Regions from separate parts of the Streptomyces sp. NPDC005791 genome, predicted to be linked through region 2. Evidence: predicted binding sites of a transcription regulator. Region 2 holds the regulator's gene; each other region holds the start of a gene.

Region 1 (10,431 bases), on a different contig from region 2:
GCCGGCCCGTCAGCCGGCTCCGCCTCCGCAGGGCCCGCCTCCGCCGACTCCGCCGGAGGCGGCTGGGACGGCTTCGCACGCCGAGGCGCGACCGGCGGCGCCGGCCCCTCACGCCCGCCGCGGGACAGCGACCCGGACCCGACGCCCCCGGCCGGCGCCGCGACCCACCACACCGGCCCCACCGGCGCGGCGACGACGCCCGGCGACGCCGGTCCTTCGGCCGCGACACCCGACGCCTCACGCCTGCCCCACCACCAGCGCGACACCTGGAACCCCGGACCGGCGTACGCCGCGGGAGGGGCTGGTGCGGCCTCCGCCTCCGACGCCCCGCGCCCGGGCGAGTCGGACCCCACCGTCCCGCTGCCCACCCCCGACGGGGGCAGCGCGGCCGACCGCGCACGGTCCCTCCTCGTCCCGGTCGACGAGCCCGACGCCGCGTACACCACGCCGGCTCCGGCCGTCGCTCCGGTCCTGCCCGGCCGCCCCGACACCGACCGGCCGCAGGTACGCGTCCCCGGCCCCCAGCAGGACACCGGCAACGGCCCGCCCTGCTCCTGGTGCACCACGCCCAACCGCCCCGACCGCCACTTCTGTGTCCGCTGCGCCATGCCGCTGGCCGACACCGGCGAACGCGCACCCGCTCCCCTCCCCTGGTGGCGCCGCCTCACAGGCTCCCGCCGGAACGAGAACCCGTGGGCCGGCGACCGGCCCCGCCTCCGCCGTGCCTTCGACCGCATCGGCACCTGGATCACCGTCGCCGTCGTCGTCACCCTGGCCGTCCTCGGCGTGACGTATCTCCCCGACGGCATCCAGGCCGCCCGGGACCACTTCGCCAAGCGCGCCATGGTCTCCCCCACCGCGTACAAGGCGTCCCGCTCCTGGACCGGCCACAAGCCGGAGCTCGCCTTCGACAAGCTGAACAACACCTGGTGGGGCCCCGGGGTGGTGCAGTCCGGCGCGGGGGAGTGGATCGAGGTCGACTTCAACCAGCCCACCCGCCTGCTGGACGTGATCATCACTCCCGGCGTGTCCACCCGCCCGGACCAGCTCGGGACGTCGGCCCTTCCGCACCACCTCGTGGCGACGATCACGACGAAGGACAGCAAGATCACGACCCGCCGGCTCACCCTGGATCAGGGCACGGGCGGCCAGCGGCGCTCCTTCCGCGTCGGCGACGCCGTCAAGGTGCGCTTCACCGTCGAGTCGGCCCACGGCGCGTCCTTGGACAAGCAGGTGGCCATCGCCGAGATCGAGTTCTTCGGCCCGTCGAGCGGGGACCGCACCTGAACCGGCCGCACGGCAACCGGTAGCACAGACGCGTACGACGCCGGCCCCCGGGACGAATCCCGGGGGCCGGCGTCGTACTGGTACTACGGGTGCAGCGGGTGCTGCGTGGAGCTGCTGATCCGAGGATCAGAAGTCCATGTCACCGCCCGGCATGCCGCCCGGAGCGGCCGCGGAGGCCTTCTCCGGCTTGTCGGCGATGACGGCCTCGGTGGTGAGGAAGAGCGCGGCGATGGACGCGGCGTTCTGCAGGGCGGAGCGCGTGACCTTCGCCGGGTCGATGATGCCCTCGGCGATCATGTCGACGTACTCGCCGGTCGCGGCGTTGAGGCCGTGACCGATCGGCAGGTTGCGCACCTTCTCGACGATGACGCCACCCTCGAGACCACCGTTGACGGCGATCTGCTTGAGCGGGGCCTCCAGCGCGAGCTTCACGGCGTTGGCGCCCGTGGCCTCGTCACCGGTCAGGTCGAGCTTCTCGAAGACGGCCGAGGCCTGGAGCAGAGCCACGCCACCACCGGCGACGATGCCCTCCTCGACGGCGGCCTTGGCGTTGCGCACCGCGTCCTCGATGCGGTGCTTGCGCTCCTTGAGCTCCACCTCGGTGGCGGCGCCGGCCTTGATGACGGCCACGCCGCCGGCCAGCTTCGCGAGGCGCTCCTGGAGCTTCTCGCGGTCGTAGTCCGAGTCGGAGTTCTCGATCTCGGCACGGATCTGCTTGACGCGACCCTGCACCTGGTCGCTGTCGCCGCCACCGTCGACGATGGTCGTCTCGTCCTTGGTGATGACGACCTTGCGGGCGGTGCCGAGCAGGTCGAGGCCGGCGTTCTCGAGCTTGAGACCGACCTCCTCGGAGATGACGGTGCCACCGGTGAGGATGGCGATGTCGCCGAGCATGGCCTTGCGGCGGTCACCGAAGCCCGGAGCCTTGACGGCGACGGACTTGAAGGTGCCACGGATCTTGTTGACGACCAGCGTCGACAGGGCCTCGCCCTCGACGTCCTCCGCGATGATCAGCAGCGGCTTGCCCGACTGCATGACCTTCTCGAGCAGCGGAAGGAGGTCCTTCACGTTGCTGATCTTGGAGTTGACGATCAGGATGTACGGGTCGTCGAACGACGACTCCATGCGCTCCATGTCGGTGGCGAAGTACGCCGAGATGTAGCCCTTGTCGAAGCGCATACCCTCGGTGAGCTCGAGCTCCAGACCGAAGGTCTGGGACTCCTCGACGGTGATGACGCCTTCCTTGCCGACCTTGTCCATAGCCTCGGCGATCTTGGCGCCGATCTCGGTGTCAGCAGCGGAGATGGAGGCGGTCGAAGCGATCTGCTCCTTGGTCTCCACGTCCTTCGCCTGCTCCAGCAGAGCGGCGGAGACGGCCTCGACGGCCTTCTCGATGCCACGCTTCAGAGCCATCGGGTTGGCACCCGCGGCGACGTTGCGCAGACCCTCGCGGACGAGAGCCTGAGCGAGAACGGTGGCGGTGGTCGTGCCGTCGCCGGCGACGTCGTCCGTCTTCTTGGCGACCTCCTTGACCAGCTCCGCACCGATCTTCTCGTACGGGTCCTCGAGCTCGATCTCCTTGGCGATGGAAACACCATCGTTGGTGATCGTGGGCGCGCCCCACTTCTTCTCGAGGACGACGTTACGGCCCTTGGGGCCGAGGGTGACCTTGACGGCGTCGGCGAGCTGGTTCATCCCGCGCTCGAGACCGCGCCGTGCCTCCTCGTCGAACGCGATGATCTTGGCCATGTGAAGTGGTCCTCCCGGACAGGGGTGGATTTCTCCGGACCGGGAGGCGCCCGCGACGGACGGCCAACGTGCTCAGTGGTTCCTTGCCCCACTGGGCCTGCGGGCCTCACCGGCCCGGTCCAAGTTTCTGTCACTCTCACCTGGAGAGTGCTAACGCCAATGATTAGCACTCGACCCCTTGGAGTGCAAGCGCCTTCGGCGAGGCTCGCTGTGGGAGCGGCGGTCGGGGGACGGGCGGGCGCAGGCGTTCTCGTGCGATGTGGACGCCCCGGAGGGGCGCACGGACGCACGTGAGGCCCGTACCCCTGATGGGTGGTACGGGCCTCACGTGCGTGAGTAGTGTCGTTGGCCGACCGCGCCGAGCTCAGCCGACGGCGAGCTTGACCATGTCCGCCTGCGGCCCCTTCTGGCCCTGCGAGATCTCGAATTCAACTCGCTGACCCTCTTCGAGGGTGCGGTACCCGTCCATCTGGATCGCGCTGTAGTGGACGAAAACATCCGCACCACCGTCGACCGCGATGAAGCCGTACCCCTTCTCCGCGTTGAACCACTTGACGGTGCCCTGAGCCATGCCTAACTCCCCTATTACTGGCCCTTGCACGAGCCCGCACTTCGCGGGCCCGGGTCAGAACTCACCCTCCGACAGGAGAGGGTGGCGTACGCCGGAACGCGTCGACCGCGGCCGAATGTATCTGCCCAACTGCCCTCTGCAACAGGTCAATCGGACGAGAAATCCGGGCACGCGCGAGCGCACGCATGAGGGCAAGTCATAGGATTCCGGGGCAAGTCGGGCCGGACAAAGGCCACTTACGCCACAAGGAGTGCACTCACTTTGGCTACTTCTTGTCGCGGCCGGGCGCGTTCTCATACGCGGGCGGCGCGGGCAGCGGCGGGGACTTCCCCAACTGTACCCCGCTCAACCATACAGAATGGCCCCCTCCGCTTCTCTCGCGGAGGGGGCCGTTCTGTTCACTCTGAGCGGCCGGCGGCCCGGCCGCTCCTCAGCCTCCGGCGACGGCCGGGATGATCGAGACGCCCGCGCCGTCCGGGGTCGCCGCGTCCAGGCCGCCCTCGAAGCGCACGTCGTCGTCGTTGACGTACACGTTGACGAAACGGCGCAGCTTGCCCTGGTCGTCCAGGACGCGGGCGCCGATGCCCGGGTGGTTCTGCTCCAGGGACGCGAGGACCTCGGAGAGGGTCGCACCCTCGGCCGGGACCTCGGCCTGACCGCCCGTGTAGGTGCGGAGGATGGTGGGGATACGGACCTTGACGCTCATGTGGGTGCCTTCCTCGGTCTCTCGGGTGGTCAGTTGGCGGCTGCGAGGCCCGCGTCGCGGAACGCGTCCAGGCTCGGCCGGATCGTCGCGGACAGACCGGTCGTCGGGGCCACCGCGTCGAGCGTCTTCAGCCCGTCGCCGGTGTTCAGGACGACGGTGGTCAGTGTCGGGTCGAGCAGTCCCGCGTCGATCAGCTTCTTCGTCACACCGACCGTCACCCCGCCCGCCGTCTCGGCGAAGATGCCCTCGGTGCGGGCCAGCAGCTTGATCGCATCGACGACCTGCTCGTCGTCGACGTCCTCGACGGCTCCGCCGGTGCGCCGGGCGATGTCCAGGACGTAGGGGCCGTCGGCCGGGTTGCCGATCGCCAGGGACTTGGCGATGGTGTTCGGCTTCTGCGGGCGCACGACGTCGTGGCCGGCCTTGAAGGCGGTGGAGACCGGGGAGCAGCCCTCGGCCTGTGCGCCGAAGATCTTGTACGGCTTGTCCTCGACGAGGCCGAGCTTGATCAGCTCCTGCAGACCCTTGTCGATCTTCGTGAGCTGTGAGCCGGACGCGATCGGGATCACGAGCTGGTCGGGCAGCTGCCAGCCGAGCTGCTCGCAGATCTCGTAGGCCAGGGTCTTGGAGCCCTCGCCGTAGTACGGCCGCAGGTTGACGTTGACGAAGCCCCAGCCCTCGCCGAGCGGGTCGCCGATGAGCTCCGAGCAGAAGCGGTTGACGTCGTCGTAATTGCCCTCGATGCCGACCAGTTCGCCGCCGTACACCGCGGCCATGACGACCTTGCCCTGCTCCAGGTCGTGCGGGATGAACACACAGGAGCGGAAGCCGGCGCGGGCCGCGGCGGCGCCCACCGCGCCGGCGAGGTTGCCGGTGGAGGAGCAGGAGAGGGTGGTGAATCCGAAGGCGCGTGCGGCCTCGACGGCGATGGCGACGACACGGTCCTTGAAGGAGTGCGTCGGGTTGCCGGAGTCGTCCTTGACGTACAGACCGCCGGTCACGCCCAGCTCGCGGGCGAGGTTGTCGGCCTTGACCAGCTTCGTGAAGCCGGGGTTGATGTTGGGCTTGTCCGCGACATCGGAGGGGACGGGCAGCAGCGGCGCATAGCGCCAGATGTTGTTCGGACCCTCGGCGATGCGCTTCTTCAGCTCTTCGGGGGAGCCGCTCGGCAGGTCGTACGCCACTTCGAGCGGCCCGAAACAGGACGCGCAGGCGAAAATGGGGCCGAGGTCGAAACGCTCGCCGCATTCGCGGCAGGAAAGTGCTGCGGCGGGACCGAGGTCCACGGCGGAAGAATTGGTGTTCGCTGCAACTGTCTGCACGGCCATGATGGCGGAGGCCCTTTCTCCTCATCTTCCTTGCGACGTATTTCGCCGCAAGACGGAATTGGCACCTTCCCCACCGTGACCTCGCGGTCGGCAGGAGGGTTGCCGGGACTTCAACGGGCCGTTCCCTCAGTCCCTCTGGATGAGCGCTATGGCACCGGACCATGGGTCCGGGCGTTTTTTCGCGGACCGACCCCGAGATGCGAGGGTCGTCCGCGTTGTTCAAGACTGTAACCGAAGCACTGGACGGTTGAGATAGTCGTCCGAACCGCGAGATGGATCACATACAGGGAGTATCGACCGTGCTGGAAGAGGTGGAATGCTGGCTGACCAGGCGTTCCTGGTCCGCCGCCGACCGCCCGCTCGACCGGCTCACGGCCGCGCGGGCGAAGGATCCGCACCGCTCGCGCGTGAGCGTCGTGCTGCCCGCTCTGAACGAGGAGGCGACGGTCGGCACGATCGTCGCGGAGATCCGGCGCGAGCTGATGGAGAAGGTCCAGCTCGTCGACGAGCTGGTGGTGATCGATTCCGGATCCACCGACGCCACCGCCGAGGAGGCGCGGCGGGCCGGCGCCCGGGTCGTGCACCGGGACGCGATCCTGCCGCGGATACCCGCCCTGCCCGGCAAGGGCGAGGTCCTGTGGCGATCACTCCTGGTGACCAGCGGGGAGATCGTCTGCTTCGTCGACGCGGACCTCAGGGACTTCTCCGCAGAGGTCGTCTCCGGGATCGTCGGCCCGTTGCTGACCGACCCCTCGGTGCACCTCGTCAAGGCCATGTACGACCGCCCGCTGGGCGAAGTCGCAGGCCAGGGCGGCCGGGTGACCGAGCTGGTGGCGCGCCCCCTGCTGAATCTGCACTGGCCCCGCCTGGCAGGTTTCGTCCAGCCGCTGGGCGGCGAATACGCGGTGCGGCGCTCCCTGCTGGAGCGGCTCCCCTTCCCGGTCGGTTACGGAGTGGAGCTGGGACTCCTCGTCGACGCGCTGCACACGGTCGGCCTGGACGCGCTGGCGCAGGTCGACGTCGGGGTACGCAAACACCGCCACCAGGACGGTCAGGCCCTCGGCCGGATGGCCGCCGCGATCTACCGCACGGCGCAGCTGAGGCTGTCCCGGGGACCGCTCGTACGGCCCGAGATCATCCAGTTCGAGCGGGGCCCCGACGGTTTCCTCCCGCACACCCATGCGGTGGACACGGAGGAAAGGCCGCCCATGGGGGACATACCCGAGTACGCGTCGCGGAGTGCGGCGTAACGGTTCTTCGGGCCGCCTCCACGGTCACCTCACGTTTGGAGGCTTCCGTTACGGGCTAGGTTCGGGTACATGGTCTCCGAGCACTCCGCCCAGGTCCTCGTCGCGTCCAACCGCGGCCCCGTGTCGTACGCGCTGCGGGAGGACGGCACGCTCGACTCGAAGCGGGGCGGGGGCGGACTCGTCTCCGGCCTCAGCGCCGTCGACGACAAGCTGTGGGTGTGCGCCGCCCTGAGCGACGGTGACCGCGAGGCGGTCCGGCGCGGGGTGTCCGAGCCCGGCGTCCGGATGCTCGACATCGACGCCGGGGTCCACGCCGACGCGTACAACGGCATCGCCAACTCGGTGCTCTGGTTCGTCCACCACATGATCTACCAGACGCCGCTGGAGCCCGTCTTCGACGCGGAGTTCCGCCGGCAGTGGGCGTCCTACGAGGCGTACAACCGGGCCTTCGCCCAGGCGCTGGCCGAGGAGGCGGGCGAGGGCGCCGCCGTCCTGGTGCAGGACTACCACCTCTCACTGGTCCCCGGCATACTGCGCGAGCTGCGCCCCGACCTGCGGATCGGGCACTTCTCGCACACCCCCTGGGCGCCCGTCGACTACTTCCGGCTGCTGCCCGACGACATCGGCGAGCAGCTGCTCAAGGGCATCCTGGGTGCCGACCGCGCCGCCTTCCTGACCCGCCGCTGGGCGGACGCCTTCATCGGCTGCTGCACGGAGATCCTCGGCGGCACCGGCCACACCCGCATCGGGGTGCACGGACTGGGCGCCGACGCGGACTTCCTGCGCCGCCGCTCCCGCGAGACGGACGTGGACGAGCGCATGGAGGTCCTGCGGGAGCAGGTGGGCGCGGACCGGCGCACGATCGTACGGGTGGACCGCACGGAGCTCTCCAAGAACATCGTCCGCGGGCTGCACGCCTACCGGGCGCTGCTGGAAGAGCGCCCCGAGTGGCGGGAACGCGTGGTGCACATCGCCTTCGCCTACCCCTCGCGGCAGGACCTCGCGGTCTACCGCGACTACACGGCGGAGGTCCAGCGGGTCGCCGACACGATCAACGCGGACTTCGGCACGGAGGGCTGGACCCCTGTCCTACTCCAGGTCGACGACGACTTCGCCCGCTCCCTGGCGGCGTACCGGCTGGCCGACGTGGCCCTGGTCAACCCGATCCGCGACGGCATGAACCTCGTCGCCAAGGAGGTCCCCGTCGTCTCGGACCACGGCTGCGCGCTCGTGCTGTCCCGGGAGGCCGGGGCGTACGAGGAGCTGGGCGAGGACGCGATCGTGGTCAACCCGTACGACGTGTCGGCCACGGCGACGGCGCTGCACGAGGCGCTCACGATGGACCGCGACGAGCGGGGCGCCCGCTCGAAGCGCCTGGCCACCGCCGCGACGGCGCTGCCCCCGCAGCAGTGGTTCCTGGACCAGCTGGACGCGCTGCGGGGTTAGGGCGTGTTTCGAAAGTAGCGCCGTCCGCCCGACAGGCAGGCGGGACTTTCGAAACACGCCCTAGGGCTGGGTGAGCCGCCGGGCCAGGTCCCCCAGCAGCTCCGCCACCGCCGAGGGGCCCGGCAGCAACAGGTCGGCGCGATCGGCGAGTTCGGGGACCTCGGTGCCGCTGCACACCAGCAGGCCCGCGACGCCCTGGGTGCGGAGCTTCTCCACCGCGGCGTACGCGGCGAGGTCGCCGAGGTCGTCACCGGCGTACAGCACCACCTCGGCGCCGGCCTCCTGCACGTACTCCTCCAGCGCCACGCCCTTGTCCATGCCCGGCGGGCGCAGCTCCAGGACCAGGCGGCCCGGTTCGACGATCAGGCCGTGGCGGACGGCGAGGGCGGCGAGCGGGGCGCGCAGGACCTCGAAGGCGGCCTGCGGGTCGGCCGCACGGCGGGTGTGCACGGCGACCGCGCGGCCGCCCTTCTCCTCGACCCAGATGCCGCTGTCCGTGCCGGTGCCCGCCTCCTCCAGCACTGCGGGGAGCTCCGCCCGGACGGCCTCCACGCCGGGGTCGGGAGCGGGGGCGTGCACGGTGGCGGTGACGGCGTCCCAGCGTTCGGCGCCGTAGTGCCCGAGGACGACGAGGTGGTCCAGGCCCGGCGCCCCGGCGAAACCGCCGTACCGCACGGCGGTGCCGGCCGGGCGGCCGGTGATCACGGCGACGGCGGCGACCTGGGGCGCGAGCGCGGAGAGGGCCGGGAGGACGGCGGGGTGGGCGCGGGACCGTTCCGGGTCCGGGACGATGTCGGCGAGCGTGCCGTCGAAGTCCAGCGCGACGACCGTACGGGCCGGACGGGCCAGGAGTGCGGCGAGGCCTTCGCGGCCGGCCTGGGTGGACGGGGTCGGGAGGGGATGTGCCGGGTTACCCATGGTCCGAGCGTATCGGTGACCGGGCGGACGGTGGGATCCGCGCCGCGCACGCGACGGACCTGTTCCGCGACGGTCACCCCGAGGCCAGCTGCTCCGCTATCTCCTGGATCCAACCGGAGGTCTTCGCCGGGTCGTCGAGGGTCTCAGCCCATGCTTCCGGATCCAGTTGGTGCTGGGCGGGGCCGGATTTGAGAGCGATGAGCAGGGCCCTGGCGGACTCCCGCATCTCGGCCGTGGTGGCGCCGCTCCCGGAGATGTCGGGGCCCGCGGCCAGGGCGTAGATCTCGCGTGCCATGGCCTGGCGTTCGCCCTTCGACACCTTCTTCCAGAACTTCAGGGCATGCTGCAACGACTCCTTGCGGGAGGCCTCCGCCGGGGTCTCGCCCTCCGGCGCCCAGCGCTCGGGGTGGCGGACCTCCTCGTAGCGCTTCGTGGCGGCGCGCAGTGCCTTGTACATGGTGACGCCGAGGACGAGGCCCGCCCCGGCCCCGGCCAGGCCCCATCCGACCGGGTTGCTCGCCAGCCCGGCCGTTCCCGCCGCGACCGCCGTCACGATGCCGGCCGCGGCCTTGGTGGACTCGCCCCCGCCGCTGAATGTCTCCTTGCCCATCTTGGTGAGTTGCTTCTTCTTCGCGTACCCCTGCACCGTGCTCAGCTTCTCCACGTCCTGCTCGGCGCGCTGGAGGCTCTCGGCGGCGTCACGGGCCTCCCCCATCGCCTCCCAGGCGGCGTCGACGGCCTCGGACACGCACTCCAGCCGTCCCTCGCCCTCGTGCTTCCAGTAGCCGTCCAGCGCGACGTACGCCTCGGCCGCGGCCCAGTTGGCCTGCTCCCGCGCCTCGTTCAGCCGGGCCAGTGACCCCGCGTGGACGAGGTGGGGATCTCCCAGCCCCTTGACCTGCTTGTACTTGCGGGCCGCCCCCCCGACGCGGAAGGCGGACCGCATGCCCTTGATCGCGCCGATGGAAGCGCTGGCGATACCGCTCGCCTCGGACGCCACCGCGGCGTCCGCCGCCTTCTGGATCTTGGTCACCTCCTTGGCGATGGCGGCGCTGTAGCTTCCCGAACCGGCGGCCCCGATGACCGCGTCGGTCCCCTTGGTCTTGGCCTTCTTCTTCGCCGTGTGGTGGCCGGCCCCGGTCTCGTGCTTCTTGGCGTCCTTCATGTTCTTGTACG
Region 2 (10,431 bases):
TGCGCTGGTGGAACGTCAAGCACCCCGGAGCCTACGCACAGGCCCTGGCCGAGGGCCGCTCGCCCGGTGCGGGCCGCGAGATCCTCGCCGACGAGGACCGTCGGGTCGAGCGCATCCTGCTGGAACTGCGGCTCGTCGAGGGCTGCCCGCTGTCCCTGCTCGCCCCCGCCGGTCTCGCGGCTGCGGGCCGCGCGGTGAAGGACGGGCTGCTGGAGCCCGGACCGTACGGCGAGGGCCGCGCGGTCCTCACGCTGCGGGGCCGGCTGCTGGCCGACGCCGTGGTGCGTGACCTGGTCGACTGAGGCCCGCACAAGGGCTGTCCCGTCACCTCCGGTAGGCGGGTGTCCTCCCGCCGTGCGACGCACCACGTCCGACTCCGTGCGCCGATAAACCAGAAACCACGGGACCGCCCTCAGCCCACCGGACAGTCCGCGCGGGTGAGCGGTGTCCGGTCACCCGCGGCCCGGCCGCACACGACGCGGCTCTGCGCGTCCGGCCCCGGTCGGGTGACCTCGACGATGTTCAGGCCGTGCACCTTCTGATCGGCGTACGGAATCGTGCCCCGGAAGGTGATGGTCCCCGTCGGCATGTCGTGCAGGGCCACCGAGTAGAGCGTCGCCCAGGTCTCCGCCGCGCTCTGCGGGACGTCGCTGCGGGTCGCGGCGGCATAGAGGGCTGCCGTCGCCTGGTAGGAGATGACGGTCTGCCCGCTGGCGAACAGCCTGTCCTCGTACGGGCGCTCCTTCGGCAGGGCCGGCAGCTGCTCCCCGGCGGGGAGCAGCGCTTCCAGGGTCTTGCGTGAGTCCTCGTAGAACGCCCTGCCGCCGCCCTGGCTCAGGGGGGCGAGCGCGCCGTAGTAGAGCGTCACCTTGTCCGCGAGCTTCGTCGAGTCGTCGAAGCGGGCCTTGGCGAGGTCGTCGCCGGTGAAGACCGTGATCTTCTTGTCCGAGCAGCCGGCCGTCTGACCGAGACCGGACATCAGCGTGTTGACGTCCTCGACCCGGCCCGCGAAGTACAGGGCGTCGGGCACGCGCTCCGCGCCGCAGATCGAGTGCAGCGGCGCGTCGAGGTTCGCGGAGCCGCCGTCCTTGGACAGGGAGTACCGGGTGTCGGCGGCCAGGGCGAAGCCGGATTCCTCGAGCATCTCCAGACCGACCCTGCGCTGCTCGGTGGTGTAGCGGTCCTTGTCCTCGTTGCCCACCTTCCTGGACAGGACGACGGCCTGCGGATCGTCCAGCCCGTCCGCCAGCCGGCCCGCGATCAGTCCGAGGGCGTCCGCCTGCTCCTCGTCGGTCGCGGCCATGCCGAAGTAGTTCGGGTACGCACGGGCCAGGTCGCTGCCGGAGTTCGTGGTGTCCACCACGGGAAGTCCCGCGCGCTGGAGGAGTCCGGTGGCCTCGGCGCTCTCCGTGGTGTTGCGGCCGAGGCCCACCACACCGACGACGGAGGAGTCCCGCCGGGCCACGTCGATGATCCTCCTGACCGCCGTGGTCTGCCGCAGCATGTCCTGTCCGCCGTTGGCCGTCAGGACCCGGAGCTTGACAGAACGATTCGCCGTGTCGTTGACGAACCGCTGGTGGAGATAGACGCCGGTCAGCTCCTCCAGGCCCTTGCGGGTGTCCTCCCGATCGGTGTCGGTCCCGGTGAGCGGACCCGCGTAGACGACGGTGACATGCGGTTCGCCCGGACCGATGGTGGCGTTCTGTTCCCTGATCGCCTGCTCGATCCGCTCGAAGGTGACGCCTGTGCCCACCCCGTTCAGCTGGAGTGTGTTGCCCTCGGCGAAGCGCACTCCGGGGACCGTCGCCACCCCGACGCATTCCCTGACGCCTCCGGGGCCGGTCAGTCTGACCGCGTCGGTGCTGACGCCGACGAGCGGGCCGTAGCAGTACTTCTCCTTCAGGTGCTCGCTCCACAGGAAGGTCCCCAGCAGCGCACCGACCAGTGCGAGGGCGACGGTCGTCCGCGACATCACCCACCAGGCCCAGGTCCGGCGGACGCGATGGGTGACGAGCTGGGCGTGGGCGTGCTCGTGGGTCAGCTGACCGGTCGAGAGCGGCAGGCGCAGCACCCACGCCAGCGTCACGGCCGCCGCCGGGGCCTGGCCGACGCTCAGGTCGTCGACCCACCTCTCGTAGCGGGCGCGCGCTCCCGACCTGGCGCCGGCGTTCACGGGCGGTTCCGGAGGCAGCGGCGGGGTGTGCCGCATGATCCGGTCGGCCGGGAGGGAGGCCAGGAGCAGCAGCGGATCCACCTCGCTGCGCCGCGAGCGCACATTGTTGACGGCATTGATCAGCAGGATGCCGCCGTTGTCCTGGGTGGCCGTCGGCAGGAAGACCACCGGCGGGACCGTGCGCTTGCCGCGCCGCCAGTCCAGGGCGTGCGGCCGGTAGTTGTGCAGCAGGTCCTCCAGCAGCGCCTGGACCCGCAGCTCCAGATGGAACTGGCGCGCGTGTTCGTCGCCCGCCCCCGCGTCGGCCACCCGCTCCGCGACGGCGGCCGCCCGAGCCCGGATCACCCGCCACGAGCCGCTGGGGGAGAACCACGACCAGCCGTCGGACGGATACGCGGTGCTCGACGCGGCCAGGGAGGACGTGGTCGCGAGCCACCTGCTGGCCCGGCGCAGCCACAGCAGCGGCGGCGCCGCCGTGGTCACCAGTCGTACGACCGCGAGGCCGAGCAGGGCCGCGGCGGCGACCAGGGCGGTCACCACCCAGCCGATCTCGCCCAGCAGCACGCTGAGCACGGCGATGAAGACGGCCCCGACGAAGGTCTCCGGACGGATCGAGGCGCGTAGCGAATCCCACCAGTTGTTGCCCCCCGGCCGGCTTGCCCGCCAGCGCAGGCTGCCCAGCTGTTCCAGGATCCGTTCGTCGCGTTCACGGGGGGACCCCCGTTCCGGCTGGGTCACGACCGTGGCCGTGGCCTGCTCGATGGCGGCCAGCAGCCGGGAGCGGGGAAACGTGAAGGGCTTGTACTGCGAGGTCCCCCGGGTCTCCCAGGCCCGCTCGGTGAGGGTGCGGACCATGGAGAGCGCCGCTTCGTACGGGGTGGCGCCGTAACCGTCGAGCAGCTTCACCGGGACCCGGCGCAGTTGGTTCGCCCGGTGTACCTGGTGGACGATGCGCTCGACCCTGAGGTCGATCTCCGGACCGGCGGCGGCGTCCTCCGCCTGAGCCACGACCAATGGCATCACGGGACGGTTGACCCGGTACTGGTCGATCAGCTCCTGCATGAGGTGGAAGACAGCGGACGCCGCCTCGTTGTCCGCACTGTCCCGCCACACTTCACGCGTCATCCGCCCGTCCCCTCCCCTGCGCCGGCCGTGCCGTCACCCCCTCAATAACGGATGGGGCGTGTGCTGCGCAGGTGTTCGGGGGGATCGGTACCGGATCCTCGTCAACGGCCGCGGGACTTCAGGAAGGAAGGGTGACGAAGTCGATCAGTTCTTCCACTCGGCCCAGCAGTTGAGGCTCGAGATCCTTGTACGAGCCGACCCTGGAGAGAATGTGCTGCCAGGCCGCACCGGTGTTCTCCGGCCAGCCCAGCGCACGGCACACACCCGTCTTCCAGTCCTGGCCGCGCGGCACCACCGGCCACCCCGCGATGCCCACGGACGAGGGCTTCACGGCCTCCCAGACGTCGATGTACGGATGCCCCACCACCAGCACGTGCGCGTCGGTGACCTGGGCGGCGATCCGGGACTCCTTGGACCCGGGCACCAGATGGTCGACCAGGACACCGAGCCGGGCGTCCGGACCGGGTGCGAACTCCCGCACGATCGCCGGCAGGTCGTCGACACCCTCCAGGTACTCCACCACCACACCCTCGATGCGCAGGTCGTCGCCCCACACCCGCTCGACGAGCTCGGCGTCGTGCCGTCCCTCCACGTAGATCCGGCCCGCCCGCGCCACCCGTGCCCGCGCCCCGGGTACCGCAACCGAACCGGAGGCCGTACGGGAGGGGCGGGCGGGGCCGCCCGCCGACGGGCGCACGAGGGTGACCACCTCGCCCTCCAGCAGGAAGCCGCGCGGCTCCATGGGGAAGACCCGGTGTCGGCCGAAGCGGTCCTCCAGCGTCACCGTCGGCCCCTGGGCCGTCTTCTCGCACCGGATCACCGCCCCGCAGAAGCCGGTGACGGCCTCCTCGACGACCAGATCGGGCTCGGCGGGGACCTCGGGGGCGGGGGTGGACTTCTTCCACGGCGGAGTCAGATCGGGCTGGTAGCTGCGCATGGCACGACGATAATCGGCCGTCCTTTCACGACACGCCGAAGCGGGCGGCCAGTTGATCGCGCTGGGCCCGTACGAACGCCGCGTCCACCACCGCGCCGTGGCCCGGTACGTACAGCGCGTCCTCGCCGCCCAGTTCGAGCAGCCGGTCCAGCGCGGCCGGCCAGTGCGAGCCGACCGCGTCGCGGCCCGCCTGCGGTTCGCCGGACTCCTCGACCAGATCGCCGCAGAGCACCACGACGGGGGAGCCCGGCACCAGCACCGCGAGGTCGTGGCCGCTGTGACCGGGGCCCACATTGGCCAGCAGCACCTGGAGCCCGCCGCCGAGATCGAGCGTCCACTCACCGCTGACCTGGTGCCGCGGGGCGACCAGGGCGTCCGTGGCCGCTGTGGCGTCCGCCTCACTCATCCCGTGCCGCAGCGCGTCCGCGCGCAGCTCCTCGGCGCCCTGCCGGAGCAGGTCCGCCGTGCCGACCGCCCCGTAGACCTCCGCCCCGGAGAAGGCGGCGGTGCCCAGTACGTGGTCGAAATGCGGATGGCTCAGTGCGATATGCGTCACCCTGCGGCCCAGCATCACCTCCGCCTGGGTCCGCAGCTCGACGCCCTCCCGGAGCGTCGAACCGGTGTCATAGAGCAGCACGCCGTCCGCCCCCGCCACCAGCGCGGCGGTCGCATCCCAGACGGGAAGGCGCCGCCGTCCCGTACCGTTGCCCAGCCGCTCCCAGCCGAACTCTTCCCAAGAGACGTCCATACGGCGACGCTATCGGCAACGACCTGCGCGGTCCCGTGAGGACGTGGCCGGTCGCCCTTGCCCCGGGCCCACCCCGCCCCCGTACACTGACCAGGGGATTGCTGGCACTCGAACGCACAGAGTGCCAGGCAGACACCGAAGAACGACAGCTGGAGGTGTGCGCGGTGCTCAGCGAACGCAGACTCGAAGTGCTGCGCGCCATCGTCCAGGACTACGTCGGCACCGAGGAGCCCGTCGGTTCCAAGGCGCTCACGGAGCGGCACAGCCTCGGGGTCTCCCCGGCGACTGTCCGCAACGACATGGCGGTGCTGGAGGACGAGGGCTTCATCGCCCAGCCGCACACGAGTGCGGGACGTATTCCGACGGACAAGGGCTACCGTCTCTTCGTCGACAAGCTCGCGGGCGTCAAGCCCCTCTCGTCGCCGGAGCGCCGGGCCATTCAGAATTTCCTCGACGGCGCGGTCGACCTCGACGACGTCGTCGGCCGCACGGTCCGGCTGCTCGCGCAGCTGACCAGGCAGGTCGCCGTCGTGCAGTACCCCTCGCTGACCCGGTCGACGGTCCGGCACGTGGAGCTGCTGTCGCTGGCTCCGGCCCGGCTGATGCTCGTACTGATCACGGACACGGGCCGGGTCGAACAGCGTATGATCGACTGTCCTGCACCGTTCGGTGACACGTCACTGGCCGATCTGCGGGCCCGGCTCAACAGCCGGGTCGTGGGACGACGCTTCGCGGACGTCCCCCGGCTGGTGCAGGAACTGCCGGAGTCCTTCGAGAGCGAGGACCGGGGAACCGTATCGACGGTGCTCTCCGTTCTTCTCGAGACTCTGGTCGAAGAGACGGAGGAGCGGCTGATCATCGGCGGCACCTCCAACCTCACCCGCTTCGGGCACGACTTCCCTGTGATGATCCGGCCGGTGCTGGAGGCATTGGAGGAGCAGGTCGTGCTGCTGAAGCTGCTCGGTGAGGCGACGGACTCAGGCATGACCGTACGGATCGGGCACGAGAACGCCCACGAGGGCCTCAACTCCACGTCCGTCGTCGCGGTCGGCTACGGTTCGGGCGACGAGGCAGTCGCCAAACTCGGCGTGGTCGGACCGACCCGCATGGACTACCCCGGAACGATGGGAGCGGTACGCGCAGTGGCACGTTACGTCGGACAGATCCTGGCGGATTCGTAAGTGGCCACGGACTACTACGCCGTACTCGGCGTGCGCCGCGACGCATCTCAGGACGAGATCAAGAAGGCATTCCGTCGGCTCGCACGCGAGCTGCACCCGGATGTCAACCCGGATCCGAAGACCCAGGAGCGGTTCAAGGAGATCAACGCCGCTTACGAGGTGTTGTCGGACCCGCAGAAGAAGCAGGTCTACGACCTCGGTGGCGACCCGCTGTCCGCCTCGGGCGGCGGCGGTGGCGCGGGAGGGTTCGGAGCCGGCGGCTTCGGCAACTTCAGCGACATCATGGACGCGTTCTTCGGTAACGCCGCGCAGCGCGGGCCCCGTTCGCGGACCCGGCGCGGCCAGGACGCGATGATCCGGCTGGAGATCGACCTCAACGAGGCGGCCTTCGGCACGACCAAGGACATCCAGGTCGACACGGCGGTCGTCTGTACGACCTGCAGTGGCGAGGGTGCCGCACCCGGCACCTCCGCGCAGACCTGTGACATGTGCCGCGGCCGTGGGGAGGTCTCCCAGGTCACCAGGTCCTTCCTCGGCCAGGTCATGACCTCGCGGCCCTGCCCGCAGTGCCAGGGCTTCGGCACGGTCGTCCCGACGCCGTGTCCCGAGTGCGCCGGTGACGGCCGCATCCGCTCGCGGCGCACCCTGACCGTGAAGATCCCCGCCGGTGTCGACAACGGCACCCGGATCCAGCTCGCGGGCGAGGGCGAGGTCGGCCCCGGCGGCGGCCCCGCCGGTGACCTGTACGTCGAGATCCACGAACTCTCCCACGCCGTGTTCCAGCGGCGCGGTGACGATCTGCACTGCACGGTCACCATCCCCATGACGGCCGCGGCGCTCGGTACCCAGGTGCCGCTCGAGACGCTCGACGGCCTCGAGGAGATCGACATCAGGCCGGGAACGCAGTCCGGGCAGTCGGTCCCGCTGCACGGGCGCGGCATCACGCACCTGCGCGGCGGCGGGCGCGGTGACCTGATCGTGCACGTCGAGGTCATGACCCCGACGAAGATGGACCCCGAGCAGGAGCGCCTCCTGCGGGAGCTGGCCCAGCTGCGTGGCGAGGAGCGGCCCACCGGGCAGTTCCAGCCCGGACAACAGGGATTGTTCTCCCGTCTGAAGGACGCCTTCAACGGCCGCTGAGCCTTGTCACCGCACCGCCCGCCGGTCCTGTACCGGCGGGCGGTGCGGTGCGTGCGGCGGCCGGACCGCCGAGCGGAAGGGCTGATTCGGCACGATCCGCCGGACGTGGCACGATGCGGTCATGTCCTTGGCGCTGACCGATCTCTGCCGGTACCCGATCGTGCAGGCCCCGATGGCGGGTGGCGTTTCCCGCCCGGAGCTGGCCGCGGCCGTCGCCGAAGCCGGGGGGATCGGGTTCCTCGCGGCCGGCTACAAGACCGCGGACGGGATGTACAACGAGGTCAAGCAGCTGCGGAGGATGACCGGCCGGCCCTTCGGCGTCAACCTCTTCATGCCGCAGCCGCTGGTCGCCGACCCCTCTGCCGTCGAGGTCTACCGCCACCAGCTCGCCGGCGAGGCCGCCTGGTACGAGACCCCGCTCGGCGACCCGGACTCCTGTGGCGACGACGGCTACGAGGCCAAGGTCGCGATCCTGCTGGAGGACCCCGTACCCGTGGTCTCCTTCACCTTCGGGTGCCCCACCCGCGAAGTCCTCGCGGCGTTCGCCGCCGCCGGGACGTACACCGTCGTCACGGTGACCTCGGCCCAGGAGGCGCGGAACGCCCAGTGGGCGGGCGCCGACGCCCTCTGCGTCCAGGGCACCGAGGCCGGCGGCCACCAGTCCACGCACCGCGACGACCCGCAGGCCGGTCTCGACGGCACCGGCCTGCTCGCCCTGATCACCGAGGTCCGCGCATCGGTGCGCATTCCGGTGATCGCGGCCGGCGGGCTGATGCGCGGCTCCCAGATCACCGCCGTCCTCGCCGCCGGGGCCGACGCGGCACAGCTCGGCACGGCATTTCTGGCCTGCCCCGAGTCCGGAGCGCACCCGCTGCACAAGCAGGCGCTGACCAACCCGCTGTTCGTGACCACGACCCTGACCCGGGCGTTCTCCGGACGCCCGGCGCGAGGGCTGGTCAACCGGTTCGTGCGGGAGCACGGCCCGTACGCCCCCGCCGCTTACCCGCAGGTGCACCAGCTGACCAGCGGGCTGCGCAGGGCCGCCGCCAAGGCCGAGGACGCCCAGGGCATGGCCCTGTGGGCGGGCCAGGGGCACCGGCTGGCACGCGAGCTGCCCGCCGGGGAGCTCGTGGGCCTGCTCGCCGCCGAAACGGAAGCCGCGCGTGCGGCAGTGAGTGTGAGGAGTGCCCAGTGACGGCACCGGTCTTCGTCGTCGAGCAGCTGCCCGGTGGGCCGGAGTACGTCCTGGACGGCCCCGAGGGGCGGCACGCCGTCTCCGTGAAGCGCCTGAACCCGGGGGAGGACGTCGTCCTGACCGACGGGCGCGGCCGCTGGGCGGAAGGCGTCGTGCGGGCGGCCGAGGGTAAGGACCGGCTCGTCGTCGGCGCACTGGAGCCGGTCCACGAGGAGCCCGCGCCCACTCCCTCGATCACCGTCGTCCAGGCGCTGCCCAAGGGCGACCGCGGTGAGCTCGCCGTGGAGACGATGACCGAGACGGGCGTCGACGCGATCGTGCCCTGGCAGGCCGCGCGCTGCATCACGCAGTGGAAAGGGGACCGCGGCCTCAAGTCCCTGGCCAAGTGGCGCAGCACCGCGCGTGAGGCGGGGAAACAGTCGCGCCGGGTCCGGTTCCCCGACGTGGCTGAGGCCATGACGACCAGGCAGGTCGCCGCCCTCCTGGCCGGGGCGGACTTCGCGGGCGTCCTGCACGAGGACCGGGACAGCGGCAGCGAGCCGCTCGCCACCGCCGAACTCCCGGACCGGGGCACGATCGTGCTGGTCGTGGGCCCGGAGGGCGGGGTGTCCCCCCAGGAGCTGGCCGCCTTCGCCGAGGCGGGAGCGCCCGCCTACCGGCTCGGCCCCAGTGTGCTGCGCACCTCGACCGCCGGGACGGCCGCGGCGGCCCTGCTGATGGGACGCACCGGCCGCTGGAGCTGAGGAGCCACACGCCCAGGGCCTCCGGTCCGGACCGTGCGGGCCCACCGATCCGATCCGGTCCGAACCGGACGATAGACCGTGGCCTCGCCGGATAGCATGCCGGTGTACCGATCACGCTCACCGAACGACCGAGGAGGCCCGGGCCATGGCGGGAGAACCGCAGACCGACTGCCTGTTCTGCAAGATCGTCACGGGCGACATCCCGGCGACGATCGTCCGCGAGAGCGACACGACCGTCGCCTTCCGTGACATAAACCCCCAGGCCCCGACCCACGTCCTGGTCATCCCCAAGGCGCACTACCCGGACGCCGCCTCCCTCGCCGCAGCCGAACCGCAGACCGCCGCCGCGGTGCTGCGCGAGGCCGGCCTGGTCGCCGCCGACGAGAAGATCACCGAGAGCGGCTACCGCATCGTCCTCAACACCGGCGCCGGCGCCGGCCAGACCGTCTTCCACGCGCACGCCCACGTCCTGGGCGGCCGCGGGATGCAGTGGCCTCCCGGCTGACGTCGTGTCCGTACGAGAACTCGTGGTCCTCGGCACCGCCAGCCAGGTGCCGACCCGCCACCGCAACCACAACGGCTATCTGCTGCGCTGGGACGGTGAGGGCATCCTCTTCGACCCGGGCGAGGGAACCCAGCGCCAGATGCTGCGGGCGGGGGTCGCCGCCCACGACATCAACCGGATCTGTGTCACGCACTTCCACGGCGACCACTCCCTCGGCCTGGCCGGAGTGATCCAGCGGATCAACCTCGACCAGGTCCCGCACCCCGTCACCGCCCACTTCCCGGCGAGCGGACAGCGCTTCTTCGACCGGCTGCGGTACGCGACCGCCTACCGCGAGTCGGTCCAGCTGACCGAGGCCCCGGTCGCCGCCGACGGCGCCCTCGCCGCCACCGACGCGTACACCCTCGACAGCCACCGGCTCTCGCATCCCGTCGAGTCCTACGGTTACCGGCTCACCGAGCCCGACCGGCTGCGCATGCTGCCCTCGAAGCTCGCCGAGCACGGCATCGGCGGGCCCGACGTCGGGCGGATCCAACGGGAGGGGGGCCTGCGCGGCGTCCCGCTGCACGAGGTCTCCGAGACCCGCCGTGGACAGCGCTTCGCCTTCGTCATGGACACCAGGCTCTGCGACGGCGCGTTCGCCCTCGCCGAGGGATGCGACATGCTGGTCATCGAGTCGACGTT
Region 3 (10,431 bases), on a different contig from region 2:
GACGGGGGTACCGGGCCTCGATGGCGTACGGAGCCGTACTAGTGGCTGTGGCCGTGGCCGCCGTGACCGGCGTCGGCCTCTTCCTCGGCCGGCTTCTCGACGACCAGGGTCTCGGTCGTGAGGAGCAGCGACGCGATGGAAGCGGCGTTCTCCAGGGCGGAGCGGGTGACCTTGACCGGGTCGATGACGCCGGCCTTCACCAGGTCGCCGTACTCGCCGGTCGCGGCGTTGAAGCCCTGACCCTTCTCGAGCTCGGAGACCTTCGAGGTGATGACGTAGCCCTCGAGGCCCGCGTTCTCCGCGATCCAGCGGAGCGGCTCGACGGCGGCGCGGCGCACGACCGCGACACCCGTGGCCTCGTCGCCGGTCTTGCCGAGGTTGCCCTCGAGGACCTTGACGGCGTGGACGATGGCGGAGCCACCACCGGAGACGATGCCCTCCTCGACCGCGGCGCGGGTCGCGGAGATGGCGTCCTCCAGACGGTGCTTCTTCTCCTTGAGCTCCACCTCGGTGGCGGCACCGACACGGATCACGCACACGCCGCCGGCCAGCTTCGCGAGGCGCTCCTGGAGCTTCTCACGGTCCCAGTCGGAGTCCGTGGACTCGATCTCGGCCTTGATCTGGTTGACCCGGCCCTTGACGTCGGCGGAGTCGCCGCCGCCGTCGACGATGGTCGTGTCGTCCTTGGAGACGGTGACGCGGCGGGCGGTGCCCAGCACGTCGAGACCGGCCTGGTCGAGCTTGAGGCCGACCTCCTCGGCGATGACGGTCGCACCGGTGAGGGTGGCGATGTCGCCGAGCATGGCCTTACGGCGGTCGCCGAAGCCCGGGGCCTTCACCGCGACGGCGTTGAACGTGCCACGGATCTTGTTGACGACGAGGGTGGAGAGCGCCTCGCCCTCGACGTCCTCGGCGATGATCAGGAGGGGCTTGGAGGCACCGGCCTGGATGACCTTCTCCAGCAGCGGGAGCAGCTCCTGGATGGAGCCGATCTTGCCCTGGTGGATCAGGATGTACGGGTCGTCGAGGACGGCCTCCATACGCTCCTGGTCGGTCACCATGTACGGGGACAGGTAGCCCTTGTCGAAGGCCATGCCCTCGGTGAACTCGAGGTCCAGACCGAAGGTGTTGGACTCCTCGACGGTGATGACACCGTCCTTGCCGACCTTGTCCATCGCGTCCGCGATGAGCTCGCCGACCTGCGGGTCCTGCGCGGAGAGCGCGGCCACGGCGGCGATGTCGGCCTTGTCGTCGATCGGGCGCGCGGTCGCGAGGAGCTCCTCGGACACGGCCTTCACGGCGGCGTCGATGCCCTTCTTCAGGGCGGCCGGGGACGCGCCCGCGGCTACGTTGCGCAGACCTTCGCGGACGAGGGCCTGGGCGAGCACGGTGGCGGTGGTGGTGCCGTCACCCGCCACGTCGTTGGTCTTGGTCGCCACCTCCTTCACCAGCTGGGCACCGAGGTTCTCGTACGGGTCGTCGAGCTCGACCTCGCGCGCGATGGTGACACCGTCGTTGGTGATGGTGGGAGCGCCGAACTTCTTGTCGATGACGACGTTGCGGCCCTTCGGACCGATCGTCACCTTCACCGTGTCGGCAAGCTTGTTGACGCCGCGCTCAAGGGCGCGACGGGCGTCCTCGTCGAACTTCAGAATCTTCGCCATGGGCTGAGCTGTCCTCTCAAACGAACTGCGCCCCTCGCCACCCGGCTAGTTATTTCGCAGGGGGCCAGGGGCGCAGAACAGAAGCAAACGTGGGTGAATTACTTCTCGACGATCGCGAGAACGTCGCGCGCCGAGAGGACGAGGTACTCCTCGCCGTTGTACTTCACCTCGGTGCCGCCGTACTTGCTGTACAGAACGACATCGCCGGTCTTGACGTCGAGCGGAAGGCGCTCGCCGTTCTCGAAGCGGCCCGGGCCCACGGCCAGGACGACGCCCTCCTGGGGCTTCTCCTTGGCGGTGTCCGGAATGACCAGGCCGGAAGCCGTGGTCTGCTCGGCGTCGAGCGGCTGGACCACAATGCGGTCCTCGAGCGGCTTGATCGCAACCTTGGAGCTGGTGGTCGACACGATCCGGTCTCCCCCTTCGGAGATCTCACGGGGTTTAACAGTCTGTGGGATGGCGACCGGACCGATCCGTCGTCGCGGGTGCCGGACCTGCCCTGTCGCGCAGTTGTGCTGGCACTCTCCCTGGGGGAGTGCCAGCACTGAGACTATGGCCGCGATTAGCACTCGGTCAAGCGGAGTGCCAATTCACCACCCTCGCGTGGCGTCGCGGAGCCTGCGCACGCCCGGACAACGAGGGAGACCGCCGCGGTGTTCCGGGCGACGGAGGGCACGCGCGCGCCGGCCCCGCCGTCGCCCGGATCGCTCAGACGTAGTCCTCCAGCCTGGCCACGGCGTAGCCCTTGTCCGTGACCGTCTTCATCACGCGGCGGATCATGTCGGCCATGGATCCCCCCCAGTCCCCCCGCCCCCGGAAGTGGGTGAGGATGATGTCACCGGGGTGCAGGTCCTGGTCCCACTCCCGCCACTCCATGTGGTCGGGGAACGCCTCGGCGGCCCACAGGGGCACCGCCGTGATGCCGCAGGACTTGGCGACGCGCAGGGTGTCACCGTTGTAGTTGCCGTACGGCGGCCTGAAGAGGGTGGGCCGCTTCCCGAAGTGCTTCTCGATCCTGTCCTGCTCGCCACAGATCTCCCGCCGCTGCTCGGCGGCCGAAAGCCCCGGGAGATAGCGGTGGTTGAGCGTGTGGTTGTGGAGGGTGACGCCCCTGGCCTGCATGTCCTTGAAGTAGCCGTAGTCGTCGCTCACCACGTAGTCGCTGAGGAACGCGCTGTACGGGATCTTCAGCTCCGTCATCATCCGCAGCAGTTCGGGATCCTTCTCCGCCCCGTCGTCCATCGTCAGGAAGACGATGCGTTCCTCGGTGGGCACGGTGGTGAAGACCGGCGGCAACGACTCCCCGCCGTCCACCTCGAACCCCTCGCGGGTCGTGATGCGGGGCCTCACGGAGGGTGGCGCGGGAGCGGTGAGCGGGACCTTCTCCAGGCCCCACTTCCTCGCCGCGGCGACACGGGCCGCCTGCTCCCGCTTCAGCCGCTCGGCCGCTGCCGCGGCGGCGGCGGGGCCCGCCGGAGGAGCGGCGGCTCCCGGGTGGCCGACCGCTCCCGGCTGCCCGGCGGCCGGCCCCTGCCGCACGGCGGCATCGTCGTCCGTCACGTCGGCACACCCGGACGCGGCGGCTCCGGCCAGCAGGACCACCAGAATCGCGCAGACCGTTCCGTGATGCTTCGCGGAGGATTTTTCCTTTTGTCGTACTAGCTGCATGGCGTCGCATCCTGCCATCGGGGCACCGGCCGCCTCCCGCGACACCTCCGGCGGGCCCACCAGGTCCCCCGGCTGGCTCACAATGGACACGTGAACGCCCTCCCCCCCGCCGATCAGGCCGACCCGCTCACCGCCTTCGCCGCCCTGCGCACCCCGGAGGGCGCGGCCCTCCTGGACGAGTTGCGCGACCACGACCCCGCCAGGGAGCTGGCGACCGCGACCCGGCTACGCCGCATGCACCCCGCCGCCCTCGTGTCGGCGGCGCTCGGCCAGGCGCGACTGCGACAGCGCGCGGTCCCGAAGTTCGGGGCGGCGGACGCGTACCGCATGTTCTTCACCCCCGACGGCGTGGAACAGGCGACCCGCACCTCCGTCGCCGGCTACCGCGCCGGGCGGTTCGCGGAGCTCGGGGTGCGCAGCGTGGCCGACCTGTGCTGCGGCATCGGCGGCGACGCCATCGCCCTGGCCCGGGCGGGCATCTCGGTCCTGGCCGTGGACCGTGATGCGCTCACCGCCCGGGTCGCCCGCGCCAACGCCGAGGCGCTCGGCCTCCAGGACCTCGTCGAGGTGCGGTGTGCCGACGTCACGGAGATCGACACGGCGCCGTACGACGCGGTCTTCGTCGACCCGGCACGACGCGGCGGACGGGGCAGGATCTTCGACCCCGAGGCCTACTCACCGCCGCTCTCCTGGGCGACCGAGGCCGCCCTGAAGGCCCCCCGGGCCGCCCTGAAGATCGCACCCGGCGTCCCCCACGAGGCGATCGATCCGCGGGCCGAGGCCGAGTGGATCTCGGACGGCGGCGATGTGAAGGAAGCCGTGCTCTGGTTCGGCGAAGGATTCACCCCCGGCGCCTTCCGGGCCACGCTGCTCCCGTCCCGCACCACCCTCGTCTCCGACGGCCCGCTCCCCGCCCCGCCGGTCGGTCCCGTCGGCCGGTATCTCCACGAGCCGGACGGCGCCGTGATCCGCGCGCATCTGGTGGCCCGCGTCGTGGAGCGCTGCGAGGGCAGGCTGGTCGACGAGACGATCGCGTACGTCACGAGCGACGCGCCGTACGCGTCGGACGCCACGGCGTCGTACGAGATCACCGATGAGCTGCCGTTCAACATGAAGAAGCTGAAGGCACTGCTGAGGGAGCGTCAGGTCGGTGTGCTGACCGTCAAGAAGCGCGGATCGGCGGTCGAACCGGAGGAGCTGCGGCGGAAGATGAAGCTGCGGGGACCGCACGCCGCCACCGTCTTCCTGACCCGGGTGGCCGGGGCCCCGACGATGCTGATCGGGCAGCCGGTGCAGCGGACCTGATCAGCCCTCCACCGTGATCAGCGGGTCCGCCGGCGCCCCGACGAGCACCCGCAGCACCCAGCGCCGGTGGGCGAACGCCTTGACGAGGCCGGTCAGCCCGGTCACCCAGGCGAGGAAGCCGAGCCCCATCAGCCAGGCCACCATGCCGTACGTCTCCTGGCCCGCCCGGGCGGTCGCCGGGACGGCCACGCAGCCGAACAGGCCCACCGCGCAGAGCGTGAACGACGTCAGCAGCCAGGCCAGGCTCGCCCGCGGTCGGCGCAGGGGCACGTCCCCCGACGGGTCGCGGTCCAGTCCGCCCCACTCCACGAGGAGGCGGTGGACCCGCAGGTCCCTGGCGACGCCGACGACCATGAGGACGGCCGCCGGGATCAGCACGGCGGCGCCGACGGCGAGGCAGATGACACCCGGGACGACGCCGAGCGCGTCGTAGGCGTCCTCGAACATCAGGAACGCCGATCCCACCAGGGACCAGCCGAGCGCGGCCAGCCCGCCCCACACCCACAGCACTCCGAGCCTCGCGGGGCCGATGAACATCCGCACCAGCTCACCGAGGATCAGCGCCCGGTCCCTCAACAGGGCGTCGCGGTCGGGCCACGTACGTATCTCCACGGGCGGAGGCGGCGGCGGGAGCGGTGAACGACCGGTCATGACCCAGACATTACCGAGTGCGCCGCCCTCCGGCGGTCGTACGGTCCGTGGGATCAGGTCAGCGGGTACGACGTCCGGCCGGACGCCTCGTCGATCTCGTCGTGCGCCTTGGTGAGCAGCTTCATCGCCAGCTCGTTGAGGGCCCGGGCGCCGGCGATCTCCTCGCCGACCCTCGGCTGCTCCGCGTCGGAGGGATGGCGGCTGGCGTACCCGTGGGCCCGCACCTCGGTCCCGTCACTCAGCCGCACCATCGCGGCCGCGCGGGTCCGGTGGGTGTCCTCCTCGAATTCCAGCTCGATGTGCCATCCGACGGTGGTCTCCATCATGTCGGTCACCTCCCGGGATTCCTGCTTCCAGGGTGCGCCCGTTCCCCCGCCCGCGCACGGCGTGCGCCACGCGGCCGCAAATCCCGCTCAGGCTTCCTGGAGGGCTCTGACGTCCAGCTTCCGCATGCCCATCATCGCCTTCATCACCCGGTCGGCCCGGGCGGTGTCGGGACCGGCGAGCAGCTCGGGCAGCACCCGCGGGACGATCTGCCAGGACATGCCGTACCTGTCCTTGAGCCACCCGCACACGCTCTCCTCGCCCCCCTCGGTGAGGGCGCCCCAGAGCCGGTCCACCTCTTCCTGCGACCCGCAGTCGACGGAGAGGGAGACGGCCTCGGAGAACGTGAACTCAGGGCCTCCGTTGAGAGCGATGTACTCCTGGCCCTCGAGCCGGAAGTCGACGGTCAGCACCGAGCCCGCGTTCGGCGACCCCTCGGTCCAGCGGGTGGTGTCCACGATGCGGGAATCACCGCCGAAGACCGAGACGTAGAACTCGGCGGCCTCCTGGGCCTGGTGGTCGAACCAGAGACAGGGCCTGATCTTCTGCATGGTCTCTCTCCTCACACGTTCCGGTGCGTCTCAGGACGCTGTGAAAGGTAGACCTCCCGCGCGCCGGAAACTCATCGCAACCGGCGCGGCACGGACCCCGCTCAGCCGTCCGCCGGACCCAGGGATTCGAAGCGCCACCGGTGCACCGGCCGGCTGATCAGCCCGTCCTCCGGCTCCGGCAGCTCGGGCAGCTCCGGCAGCTCGTCGAATTCCGCCTCCCACCAGGTCAGCACCAGCACCCGGTCCTGCGGGGCGCGCAGCAGCTCGCTGCGCAGTGGCTCCCGGGCCAGCTCGGCCGTCCGGGACCGGGCCCACTCCAGCAGTTCCGTCCCCCGGCCTTCGGCGGCACGGGCCTCCCACATCAGGGTGACCGTCATGAGTAGAGGTTGTCCTTGCTGATCTCGTGCACATGGTCGTGGCCGTGCGCATGAGCACCCGGCACATGGGTCTCGGTCACCGGCAGCGAGGAGTCCGCCGAGAGGTCCAGATCGGAGACCGGGCGGTTGCGCGCCACCATCTCCGCACCGAGCGCGGCGACCATGGCCCCGTTGTCCGTGCACAGTCCCGGCCTCGGCACCCGAAGCCGGATGCCCGCCTTCGCGCACCGCTCCTCGGCGAGCGCCCGCAGCCGCGAGTTGGCCGCGACGCCGCCGCCGATCATCAGGTGGTCGACGCCCTCGTCCTTGCAGGCCCGGACGGCCTTGCGGGTGAGGACGTCCACCACGGCCTCCTGGAAGGACGCCGCCACGTCCCGTACGGGAACGTCCTCCCCTGCCGCGCGCTTCGCCTCGATCCAGCGCGCCACGGACGTCTTGAGGCCGGAGAAGGAGAAGTCGTACGCGGGATCGCGTGAGCCGCTCAGCCCGCGCGGGAACGCGATCGCCTTCGGGTCGCCCTCCTTCGCCAGCCGGTCGATGACCGGGCCGCCGGGGAAGCCGAGGTCCAGCACCCTGGCGATCTTGTCGAACGCCTCGCCCGCCGCGTCGTCGATGGTCGCGCCCAGCGGCCGTACGTCGTTCGTGATGTCCGGGGCCAGTAGCAGCGAGGAGTGACCACCGCTCACCAGCAGGGCCATCGTCGGCTCGGGCAGCGGGCCGTGCTCCAGCTGGTCCACGCAGATGTGCGAGGCGAGGTGGTTCACCCCGTACAGCGGCTTGTTCAGGGCGTACGCGTACGCCTTGGCGGCCGATACGCCGACGAGCAGCGCCCCGGCGAGCCCGGGACCGGCCGTGACCGCGATGCCGTCGAGGTCACGGGCGCTGATCCCGGCGTCCTTCAGGGCCCGCTCGATGGTGGGGACCATCGACTCCAGGTGGGCCCGGGAGGCGATCTCCGGGACGACACCGCCGAAGCGTGCGTGTGTGTCGACACTGGACGCGACGGCGTCGGCGAGGAGCGTCGTCCCCCGCACGATGCCGACGCCGGTCTCGTCGCAGGAGGTCTCGATACCGAGTACGAGCGGTTCGTCAGCCATCAGTCTGTCTCTGTTCCTTGTACGGTCAGGCGCATGACGAGTGCGTCGATGTTGCCCGGCTGGTAGTAGCCCCGGCGGAAGCCGATGGGTTCGAAACCGAAGCGTTCGTAGAGCTTCTGCGCGCGGGTGTTGTCGACACGGACCTCCAGGAGCACGGCCGCGCACTCGAAGGCGGTGGCGTGCCGGAGCAGGTCGGTCAGGAGTTCGGAGCCGAGGCCGCTGCCCCACTGGTCGCGGCTGACCGCGATCGTCTGGACGTCGGCGAGGTCACCCGCCGAGGCGAGGCCCCCGTAGCCGACGATCCGGCCGTCCGCGGGGTCCTCGGCGACGACGTAGCGGTGGGTGGCCCGGGGCCCGCGGGCGCGGGCCAGTTCGGACCAGAACATGCCGGCCGACCAGGCGTCCTCGGGGAACAGCTCGTGTTCCAGCTCCAGCACCGGCGCGATGTCCCACCAGCGCATCTCGCGGAGCACAGCGGTCGCGGTGGTCACTTGGGGGTGACCACCTTGTAGTTCTTCGGGACCTGGGCGTCGGGCCTGCGCAGATAGAGCGGCTGCGGCGGCAGCAGGGCCTCGCCGGCGGCCAGTCGTGCGGCGGCCAGGGCGGCGAGCGCGGCGGCGGAGACGTGCTCCGGCCCCCGGGCGTCCGGGAATGCCTCGGGGTAGAGCAGCGCGCCCGCGCCGACGACGGGCAGTCCGACGAGCCGCCGGGCGATGTCGGCGGGCCTGTCGACGGCGGGTTCACCGTCCCGGGTGCGGGAGTCCTCGTACCGCGCCCAGTAGACCTCCTTGCGGCGCGCGTCGGTCGCGACGGCGAACGGTCCTTCGAGGCCGTCCCGGCCGGCGGCGTGAGCGAGGGCGTCCAGCGTGCACACGCCGTGCACCGGCACGGAGAGGGCGGAGCCGAAGGTCGCCGCGGTGACCAGGCCGACGCGCAACCCGGTGTACGGGCCGGGGCCCACCCCGACGGCCACGTCGGTCACGGCGTCGAGCTTCACCCCGGCCTCGGCGAGGACCCGGTCGACGGCGGGCAGCAACAGCTCCCCGTGCCTCCGGGCGTCGACCTGGCCGGTCTCGGCGACGACGGAGGTCCCGTCGTGAAGGGCGACGGTGACGGCGGGGGTGGCGGTATCCATGGCGAGCAGCAGCACACAAACAGCCTACGGCTCCACCGACTCGGCCAGGGCCGCCCGTGCAGCGTCCCGGTCCGCCCTTCCGCTGCTGGTACCGTCGCCGGGTATACGCGTGTACGACATAAATGCTTGTACGACATGCACCGGACGGCATGCAAAGGGGACCTCACGGTGGCAAGGGGCAGCTCGGGAATCGTGGCCGGGCTCACTGCCGCGGCGGTGGCCGCGGTCTGTTTCCTCGCCTACCAGGCGTCGGCGAACGCGCCCGACTCGGTCGCCGCCCCCTCCGCGGAGGCCTCCAGGGCTTCCGTCTCCCCCTCCGCGAAGCCGGAGCCGAAGCCGAAGCCCACGAAGGATCCGCTCGCGATCCCTGCGGACTCCGACACGGGAGCCCGCGTCGTGTACGCGCTCGGGGACCGCCGGGTGTGGGTCGTGGACGACAAGGAGAAGGCTCTCCGGACGTTCACCGTCATGCCGAGCACCGTGAATCCGCCGCCCGGCGTGTACGCGGTGACCTCGCGCTCCGGCAGCATCAAGGGCTCGGACGGCGTCATGATCGAACACGTGGTGCGTTTCGCGAACGTCGACGACGTGTCCGTGGGCTTCAGCGCCGCTCAGGACAACTCGATGAAGAGCCCCGACCCCACGACCCGGACCGGGGGCGTGCGGATGAAGCGGGCCGACGGCAACGCGTTGTGGACCTTCGCCACGGTCGGCGTGAAGGTCGTCGTCGTCCCGTAGGTACGCCGTGCCCGGCGGCCGGGCCGGGGGTCAGGCCGCGTCGCGCCCGACTTCGTGCTGTGCGTCCTCGGTGTCGTCCTCATCGGCGTGCTCGTCCCGGGGCGGCGTCGACACCGCCGTCGCGGCCGCGCAGGAGGCCAACAGGTCCTTCATCGACACCGCGGACACCGACGGTGGCTCCGCCTGCGACGACTGCGGCTGCACTTCACGCTCGGGTGCCGGCATGGATGCCTCCTCGGGCTCGACGAGAGACGTGGTTAGGTAGACCTAACCACTCCCTGTACTCCATGTGACCACGCCGGGCACCCCTGGCGCAACATTTTGCCGACGCCCTGTCGGCATGGCAGCCCGAGCGGTCCCTCAGAACACCGGCAGGGCGGTCAGCGCGTCACCGTCCACGACGAAGACGCGGTTGGCGTCGGCGGTCAGCCAGTAGCGATCGGGGTTCTCGATGAGGCGGAACACCCACGGTTCCCGGTCGTCGGCCAGATCGATCACGTTGATCCCGCCCTCCGTGTCGTTCACGGCGACCGACCAGAAGCCGTCCCCCTGGACGACGAGCGGGCTCGGCGCATGGCACTGGAGCAGGCCGGCGTGGACCCAGTCGGTCGGCGCCCCGTCCTTGGTGCTCAGGCGCTGGGGATAGCCCAGGTAGGCCGCGTACACATGCGTACCGTGCACCGTGGGAGGGCCCCAGTACGGCGTGACCTCCGACGCCTCGGGATTCGCCGAGACCCAGCGCTCCGCACCGTCGCGGGCGTGCACGGCCCGCAGGTGCTCCCCGGTCACGAAGACGGTGTCCTCGGTGGCCGCGAGCCCGGGCCGCCCCTCGGCCTGGTCGCGCAGTTCCCACGCCGCGCCGCCGTCGTCGGTCCGGACCGCGACGACCGTCCCGCCCGCTGCGGCGACGATCAGACGCCC

What was found. Region 2 encodes HrcA, which represses chaperone genes, less so after heat shock. Its sites were predicted from a motif close to TTNGCACTCNGNNNNNCNGAGTGCNAA; they were not measured.
Region 1: the regulator HrcA is predicted to act here: its motif matches at 3,200-3,226, upstream of groL (chaperonin GroEL).
Region 3: the regulator HrcA is predicted to act here: its motif matches at 2,227-2,253, upstream of groES (co-chaperone GroES).

What each region holds. Positions count from the first base shown of each region.
Region 1 covers NZ_JBIAIP010000001.1:133,547-143,977, reverse strand. The annotation lists gene ACFYSH_RS00770 (NADase-type glycan-binding domain-containing protein) at 1-1,287, shown strand, start outside; gene groL (chaperonin GroEL) at 1,414-3,036, opposite strand; gene ACFYSH_RS00760 (cold-shock protein) at 3,401-3,607, opposite strand; gene ACFYSH_RS00755 (MoaD/ThiS family protein) at 4,038-4,313, opposite strand; gene thrC (threonine synthase) at 4,343-5,641, opposite strand; SAM riboswitch class I at 5,660-5,787, opposite strand; gene ACFYSH_RS00745 (glucosyl-3-phosphoglycerate synthase) at 5,941-6,891, shown strand; gene ACFYSH_RS00740 (trehalose-6-phosphate synthase) at 6,961-8,337, shown strand; gene otsB (trehalose-phosphatase) at 8,398-9,255, opposite strand; gene ACFYSH_RS00730 (hypothetical protein) at 9,329-10,431, opposite strand, start outside.
Region 2 covers NZ_JBIAIP010000011.1:199,922-210,352, forward strand. The annotation lists gene hemW (radical SAM family heme chaperone HemW) at 1-302, shown strand, start outside; gene ACFYSH_RS22550 (hypothetical protein) at 413-3,298, opposite strand; gene ACFYSH_RS22555 (DUF3097 domain-containing protein) at 3,417-4,235, opposite strand; gene ACFYSH_RS22560 (MBL fold metallo-hydrolase) at 4,261-4,983, opposite strand; gene hrcA (heat-inducible transcriptional repressor HrcA) at 5,148-6,164, shown strand; gene dnaJ (molecular chaperone DnaJ) at 6,165-7,304, shown strand; gene ACFYSH_RS22575 (nitronate monooxygenase) at 7,426-8,499, shown strand; gene ACFYSH_RS22580 (16S rRNA (uracil(1498)-N(3))-methyltransferase) at 8,496-9,242, shown strand; gene ACFYSH_RS22585 (histidine triad nucleotide-binding protein) at 9,388-9,747, shown strand; gene ACFYSH_RS22590 (ribonuclease Z) at 9,752-10,431, shown strand, end outside.
Region 3 covers NZ_JBIAIP010000001.1:483,106-493,536, reverse strand. The annotation lists gene groL (chaperonin GroEL) at 39-1,664, opposite strand; gene groES (co-chaperone GroES) at 1,763-2,071, opposite strand; gene ACFYSH_RS02505 (polysaccharide deacetylase family protein) at 2,373-3,332, opposite strand; gene ACFYSH_RS02500 (methyltransferase domain-containing protein) at 3,423-4,637, shown strand; gene ACFYSH_RS02495 (hypothetical protein) at 4,638-5,288, opposite strand; gene ACFYSH_RS02490 (DUF1876 domain-containing protein) at 5,342-5,614, opposite strand; gene ACFYSH_RS02485 (VOC family protein) at 5,702-6,163, opposite strand; gene ACFYSH_RS02480 (hypothetical protein) at 6,265-6,540, opposite strand; gene tsaD (tRNA (adenosine(37)-N6)-threonylcarbamoyltransferase complex transferase subunit TsaD) at 6,537-7,637, opposite strand; gene rimI (ribosomal protein S18-alanine N-acetyltransferase) at 7,637-8,128, opposite strand; gene tsaB (tRNA (adenosine(37)-N6)-threonylcarbamoyltransferase complex dimerization subunit type 1 TsaB) at 8,125-8,772, opposite strand; gene ACFYSH_RS02460 (hypothetical protein) at 8,908-9,510, shown strand; gene ACFYSH_RS02455 (hypothetical protein) at 9,541-9,735, opposite strand; gene ACFYSH_RS02450 (PQQ-binding-like beta-propeller repeat protein) at 9,871-10,431, opposite strand, start outside.